One region of the Xanthomonas sp. NCPPB 1067 genome, then DNA from elsewhere that is predicted to be linked to it. Evidence: predicted binding sites of a transcription regulator. Region 1 holds the regulator's gene; the other holds the start of a gene.

Region 1 (3,433 bases):
ACATCGCGGGCCACCTTGGGGAAGCGTGCGAACACCTTGCTGACCGGCTGCATGCGGGTGCGCATGACCGCGGTCTGCAGACGTGCGGTGGCGATATCCAGCGTGCTGACCGCGCGGTCGAGTTCTTCGTCGCGCAAGCGGGTGCGCAAGGTCTTCAGGCGGTTGCGCGAGAGCACCAGTTCGCCGATCAGGTTGACGATGGCGTCCAGGCGCTTGGTGTCCACGCGCACGGTCTGTTCGGCTTCAGCACCGGCCTTGGCGGCGGCCTTGGGGCCTTTGGCGCCTGCGACGGGAGCATGCGCGTCGTCGTGTTGCGCCGGCGCGGCGGCAGCCTTGGGGGCGGCCTTGACCGCTGGTGGCGCGCTCTTGGCATCGAACTGCGCGATCAGCGTGGCCGGCGCGTGGGGTACCGCTTCGCCCGAGCCCATCGCGTCCAGCATGGCCTGCAGATAGTCCAGCGACTGCTGCGCGGCATCGAAGTGATGCGCCTGCAGCACTGCCTGGCCCGAGCGCGCCATGCCGAGGGTTTCTTCGGCGGCGTGGCACAGCTCCACCATCGGCTTGATGGCCAGGAAGCCGGCGCCGCCCTTGAGCGTGTGGAAGCCGCGGAACACCGCGTTGAGCTGGTCCGCTTCGTCTGGTGCCTGTTCCAGCGACACCAGCTGTTCGCCGAGGCGATCCAGGATCTCCTGGGCCTCGACGATGAAATCGGCAGCAATATCGTCTGGAACAGCACTCATGATTACAGCCCCAATCCGGACAGCAGGTCGTCGGCGTCGTCCTGCGACACCGCGTGACGGTCCAGGCCCTTGATCGCAGGACCGGCAAGACCGCCGTCGTCTTTCTTCGGTTCGCTGTTCTTGGGCGGCAGGCCCAAGGCGCCGAAGCCTTCGTGCACACGGCGCACGATGCCGGCCACGCGACGGATGATCTGGCCGCTGAGGTCCTGATAGCTCTGCGCCAGCGACAGCTCGGTGAGGTTGTGGCGCATCTTTTCCAGCAGTGCGCCCTGGTCCTCATTGAGCCCGCCATCGCGCAGCTGGTTGGCCAGCACGCGGCATTCCTCGACCAGGTCCAGGGTGCGGTGGCTGGCCTTTTCGGTCATCTCCACCACATGGTCCAGGCGCGAGCAGGCATCGTCCAGTTCGCCGGCCTCTTCGGGCACCGTGGGCAACTCGCCCAGGGCCTGTCCGAGTTCGCGGGCGAGCCGGCTCAGGCTCTGCATCATCGGTCGCGTGCGTAGCGCGGCGAGGTGGTCGACCTCGCGACGCCAGGTGACCTGATCACCGCTTTCCAATGCATCGAGCGCGCTCTGCAGGCGCTCGATCAACGCGGCACGTTCGGCATCGGCTTCCACGGTGGCGTTCATCAGGCGGTCGCCGCCAGACGTTCGAACACCTTGCCCAGCTTCTCTTCCAGCGTCTGCGCGGTGAACGGCTTGATGATGTAGCCGTTCACGCCGCACTGCGCGGCTTCGATGATCTGCTCGCGCTTGGCTTCGGCGGTCACCATCATCACCGGCAGGTGCTTGAGCTTGGCGTCGGCGCGGATGTTGCGCAGCAGGTCGATGCCGGTCATGCCGGGCATGTTCCAGTCCGTCACCACGAAATCGAACGGGCCCGCACGCAGCGCGGCCAGCGCGCTGTTGCCGTCTTCGGCCTCTGCGGTATTGGTGAAGCCAAGATCCGCCAACAGATTCTTGACGATACGGCGCATCGTCGAGAAGTCGTCCACGATCAGGATCCGCATGTTCTTGTTCACATCAAGCTCCTAACACGAAAAAAATCAATCGTCATTTTCGACACCGGCATCGGCCAGTTCGAATACCTTGAGGCGGCCGCGCAGGCGCACCACGGCCTGGCCGTGGATCTGGCAGACGCGCGATTCGCTGACGCCGAGCACGGCGCCGATTTCCTTCAGGTTCAATTCCTGTTCGTAGTACAGCGACAGCACCAACTGCTCGCGCTCGGGCAACTGGCCGATGGCCTTGCCCAGCTCGCGGCCGAATTCGCCACGCTCCATCATCTGCTGCGGATTGGGCCCACCCTTGGCGGTGGTGTCCAGTTCGCCGTGATCTTCGATGCGTGATTCCAGGCTCAGCACCTGGCCGCGTGCGGCGTCTTCCATCAGGCGCAGGTAGTCGGGCAGCGGCATTTCCATCGCGGCGGCCACTTCGGTGGCGGCGGCGGCGCGGCCGGTGCTCTGCTCGATCTTGCGCACTGCGGCGGCGGCGTCGCGGGCGCGGCGGTGCACCGAACGCGGCACCCAGTCGCCACGGCGGATCTCGTCGATCATCGAGCCGCGGATGCGGATCGAGGCATAGGTTTCGAACGAGGCGCCCTGGTCGGAGTCGTAGCTGCGCGAGGCTTCGATCAGACCGATCATGCCGGCCTGGATCAGGTCGTCCACTTCCACGCTCGCCGGAAGGCGGGCGGCCAGGTGGTGGGCGATGCGGCGCACCAGGTCGGCGTGCTGGGTCACCACGTCGTTGGCGTTGTTGCGTTGGACGGCACGGTACTGCGCAGTGGCGGTCGTTGCGGTGGCGGTGCTCATGCGGCCACTCCCCGTTGAATGATGCGTTCGACAAAGAACTCGACGTTGCCGCGCGGCACGGTGGGAGCCTGCCAGCGCGAGGTACGGCGCGCGATTTCTGCGATGGCCTGTGCCGACGGACTGGCGGGGTAGGCCTTGATGACGGGTTGCTGACGCTGCACCGACAGGCGCAGCCAGTCGTCCTGCGGCACGTGGCCGAGGTAGTTCAACGACACGTCGCCGAGGAACTTCTCGCAGACGCGGGAGAGCTTGTCGTACAGCAGGCGGCCCTCGTTGGGGTCGCGCACCATGTTGGCGATGATCTGCAGGCGGTCCACGCCGCGTTCGCGCGAGAGCACCTTGATCAGTGCGTAGGCGTCGGTGATCGAAGCCGGCTCGTCGCAGACCACCACCACGGTGTCCTGGGCGGCCTGGCAGAAGGTCAGCACGCTGTCGGTGATGCCGGCGGCGGTGTCGATGACCATCACGTCCAGGTCGCGTTCCAGTTCGGAGAACACGTTGACCAGGCCGATGTGCTGGGCCGGGGCCAGTTCGGCCATGTGGCGGCGGCCGGACGCGGCCGGCACCACCAGCACGCCGCCGGGGCCTTCGATGATCACTTCATCGAGCGTGCAGCGGCCGGCGATCAGGTCGGCCAGGGTGTACTTGGGCGCCAGGCCCAGGACCACGTCCAGGTTGGCCAGGCCCAGGTCGGCGTCCAGCAGCAGCGTGCGTTTGCCCATGTCGGCAAGCGCCACGGCCAGGTTGGCGGAGATGTTGGTCTTGCCCACGCCGCCCTTGCCGCCGGTCACGGCAATGGTGCGCACCGGGCCCAGAGGCTCGGGACGGGTCGCCGACAGGGGGAAGGCGTTGGTCAGCTTGGCGTATTCACGCGACTGCA
Region 2 (3,433 bases), on a different contig from region 1:
AGCCCTCCACCGTGGGATGCGCGCTGCGCGGGTTGTCGCGCACCACGTCGAACATGGTGTTGGTATTGGAGCTGGCCACGGTGTCCCAGCCGTAGGAGGCCGGCGCGGTTTCATGCACTACCAGCACGCAAAGCGCACCCTGGCGCGCGCCTTCTTCGTACTTGTAGGTCCAACGGCCGTAGTAGGTCATGCCGGCGCCGTCGAAGGCGCCCTTGCCGGTTTCGAAGTCCGGGTCGTTGATCAGCACCACCGCGATCTTGCCCTTCAGGTCCACGCCCTTGAAGTCGTCCCAGTCGCGCTCGGGCGCCTTGACGCCGTAGCCGACGAACACCAGCGGCGCGTTGGCGATCTCCACCTTGGACGAGCCGTCGAGCGCGGCGCGGATGGCGATCTGCTTGCCCTGGGTCAGCGGCTGCGACTTGCCGGCATCGGCCAGCGCGATGGTCGGCGTACCGACGATATCGGCGCGCCGCAGCGGCACCGCCTGGGTCCACAGGCGCTTGCCATCCTTCAGGTCGCCGCCAGGCTGCAGGCCGGCGGCGGCGAACTGCTGGCTCAGGTAGGCCACGGTCTTGTCTTCGCCTGCGGTGGCAGGGCCTCGGCCCTCATAGGCGTCCGAAGCCAGCTCCTTGACGTCGCGCGAGATGCGCGCACCGTCGAACGTCGGCGTCTGCGCCATCACCACGGTCGAGATCGCCGTCGCCAGCAGCCCCACCGCACCTCGCTTCATCAGCGCACGCTTGATCACAACTCGCTTCACCGCAGCCCCCAGGGGTCGTCCGAACAGCCCCCGAGTGTAGCCACTGCCGCCGGGACCTGCTGACGCTAAGGCGCGGACGCGGGCTGCGGACACCGTTCGCTGCGACGCGGGCTGGCCGGCGGCGCGTTGCCCGCAGCGCGCAGGCCAGCGCGCAGGCAGGAAGAACACCTTGTGCCCGGCGATTTTGCGAGGCGGAACACGGGCGCGACGGCCGGGCCGCACACTCGCCCGATCGCCGTGCTCAGAACAGATCGACGCTGCCCACCTGCTGGGGCTGCTGCTGCAGCTGCCCGCTGGCGATCAGTTCGGCATACACCGCGGCGCGGTTGCGGCCGTGCTGCTTGGCCCAGTACAGCGCCTTATCGGCTTCGTCGAGCATCTGGCTGATCAACCGACCGTGGGTCAGTTCCACGATGCCGGCACTGAGGGTGACCTGACCCACCTGCGGGAAATCATGCCCGGCCACCGCCGTACGGAAGCGTTCGAACAGGCCGACGGCGATATCGCGATCCACGCCGCGCAGCACGATCACGAATTCCTCGCCGCCGAAACGGAACAGCAGGTCGTCCTGGCGGAACGCGCGCTGCATCAGCTGCGCCACCAGCAGCAACACCTCGTCGCCATACAGGTGGCCGAAGGTGTCGTTGACGCGCTTGAAGTGATCGATGTCCACGATCCCCAGCCACACGCCCTGGCTCTCCGCCGCCGCAGGATCGCCACCGAACAGCCGCAGAATCACGTCGTCGAAGGTCTTGCGGTTGCGCAGGCCGGTCAACGCATCGCGCTGGGCATCGTCGAGCAGGCTGCGGTAATTCTGGAAGAATCGCGCAAAGCCCTGCAGCATCGCCTGCTCGGCCGCTCCGGGCGCACGTGCCCCGCCCACCCGCAGGCAGGTGCGGATGCCGCGCGTCTCCATCATCGGGTAGACCAGCAGGGCGCGCCCGTCCTGGTGCAGCTGCAGCACCTCGCCCGGACCGTGCAGCTCGGCCAGTTGTGCGCGCATCTGCGCATCGTGCAGCTCGGCCACGGTCAACGACAGGCGCCCGTCCTCGCGCAGCCGGCTTTCGGCCATGGTGCGGCCGTCCGGGGCGATGCGCAGCAGCGACAGCTCCTCGGCGGCGCAGACCTCGCGCATGGTACGCAGCAGGCTCAGATCGAGCAGCTCCGCATCGCGGATGGCGCTCATGTCCACCATGCGTTCGAGCAACGGCGACACGCTCATCGGCGCTTCCGTATGACGCATGCGGGCCGGCCGCCGGAGAGGCGGCCTGCGGGCAGACAACTGGGACGGCAACGCAAAGGCTTCACGACGGCGACCGGCAATCAGGTTGCCGGTTCATCGGCGCTGCGGCCGCAAACTTGAGACCGCTCGCTGCCCCGCGCCCGGCACGGGGCAGGCCTGGTGCGGCCGGCGGGCCCGCGCCCGATGGCCGTCCCGGCCACGGGGTTCAGGGCAATGCGGACTCCAGGGCATCTTCGCCCAGCGCGTGCCGTTGCATCAGCCGCCGGCTGCCGGCATTCAGGCCGCGCACCTGCACCTGCAGGTCGTGATGGCGCAGCCGCTGCACCACCTTGTCCAGCGCCGCCACGGCGGTGATGTCCCAGAAATGTGCACGGCTGACATCGATCACCACGCTGCGGCCGGGGACCTCGCGCGCATCGAACGCGTCGATGAACACATCGGCCGAGGCGAAGAACACCTGTCCGCGCACGCGGTAGGTGCGCACGCCGTCTGCGCCATCGACATGCGCGATCTGCAGCAGCCCGGCCACCTTGAAGGTGAAGAACACCCCGCTCAGCACCACGCCCACCGCGACCCCGGCCGCCAGGTTGTGCGTTGCCAGCGTCACCGCCACGGTGGCCAGCATCACCACGCTGGAGGTGCGCGGATGGGTGACCACGGTCCGCAACGAGCGCCAATCGAAGGTCTCCACCGACACCATCACCATGATGGCCACCAGCGCCACCACCGGTACCTGCGACACCCAGGGCTTGAGCAACACCATCAGCACCAGCAGGAACACGCCGGCGAACAGGGTCGACAGCCGGCCGCGGCCGCCATACTTCACGTTGCCCACGGTCTGCCCGATCATCCCGCACCCGGCGATGCCGCCGAACAGGCTGGCTGCCGCGTTGGCGATGCCCAGCCCGGTGCACTCGCGGTTCTTGTCGCTGGGAGTGTCGGTGAGCTCGTCGACCACGCGTGCGGTCATCAACGATTCGAGCAGGCCGACCATGGCGATGGCCAGCGCCGGCAACGCGATGATGCGCAGAGTCTCCAGCGTCATCGGCACCGCCGGCCAGTGCAGCACCGGCAGCGCGTTGGGCAGTCTGCCCAGATCGGCCACGGTCTTCAGCGGTAGCTGCAGCGCGCTGCCGGCCACGGTCAGCAGCAGGATGCACAGCAACGGCGAGGGAATCGCCGCCAGCCCCGGGATGCGCAGGCGCGGCAGCCCGTAGATGATCGCCAGGCCTGCGCCCAGCATCGCCCAGGTGGCCAGGTTGGCACCCAGCAGATGCGGCAGCTGCGCGGCGAAGATCAGCACCGCCAAGGCGTTGACGAAGCCGGTGCGCACCGAGCTGCTGACGAACCGCATCAGCACGCCCAGCCGCAACAGCCCGAACAGGATCTGCACGGCACCGGCCAGCAACCCGGCGGCCAGCAGGTACGGC

What was found. The regulator FliA, encoded in region 1, starts transcription of late flagellar genes. The targets are predictions, from matches to a motif close to TAAAGTTTNNCNNNCNNNGGCCGATAA.
Region 2: LL962_RS18030 (GGDEF domain-containing protein) is a predicted target of FliA. The motif match lies at 2,097-2,123, and genes of this name have one in related genera.

Annotation. Positions count from the first base shown of each region.
Region 1 covers NZ_JAJGQG010000023.1:20,204-23,636, reverse strand. The annotation lists gene LL962_RS15785 (chemotaxis protein CheA) at 1-740, opposite strand, end outside; gene LL962_RS15780 (protein phosphatase CheZ) at 743-1,369, opposite strand; gene cheY (chemotaxis response regulator CheY) at 1,369-1,761, opposite strand; gene LL962_RS15770 (RNA polymerase sigma factor FliA) at 1,786-2,553, opposite strand; gene LL962_RS15765 (MinD/ParA family protein) at 2,550-3,433, opposite strand, start outside; gene flhF (flagellar biosynthesis protein FlhF) at 3,421-3,433, opposite strand, start outside.
Region 2 covers NZ_JAJGQG010000031.1:37,690-41,122, forward strand. The annotation lists gene LL962_RS18025 (M28 family metallopeptidase) at 1-730, opposite strand, end outside; gene LL962_RS18030 (GGDEF domain-containing protein) at 1,002-1,982, opposite strand; gene LL962_RS18035 (SulP family inorganic anion transporter) at 2,209-3,433, opposite strand, start outside.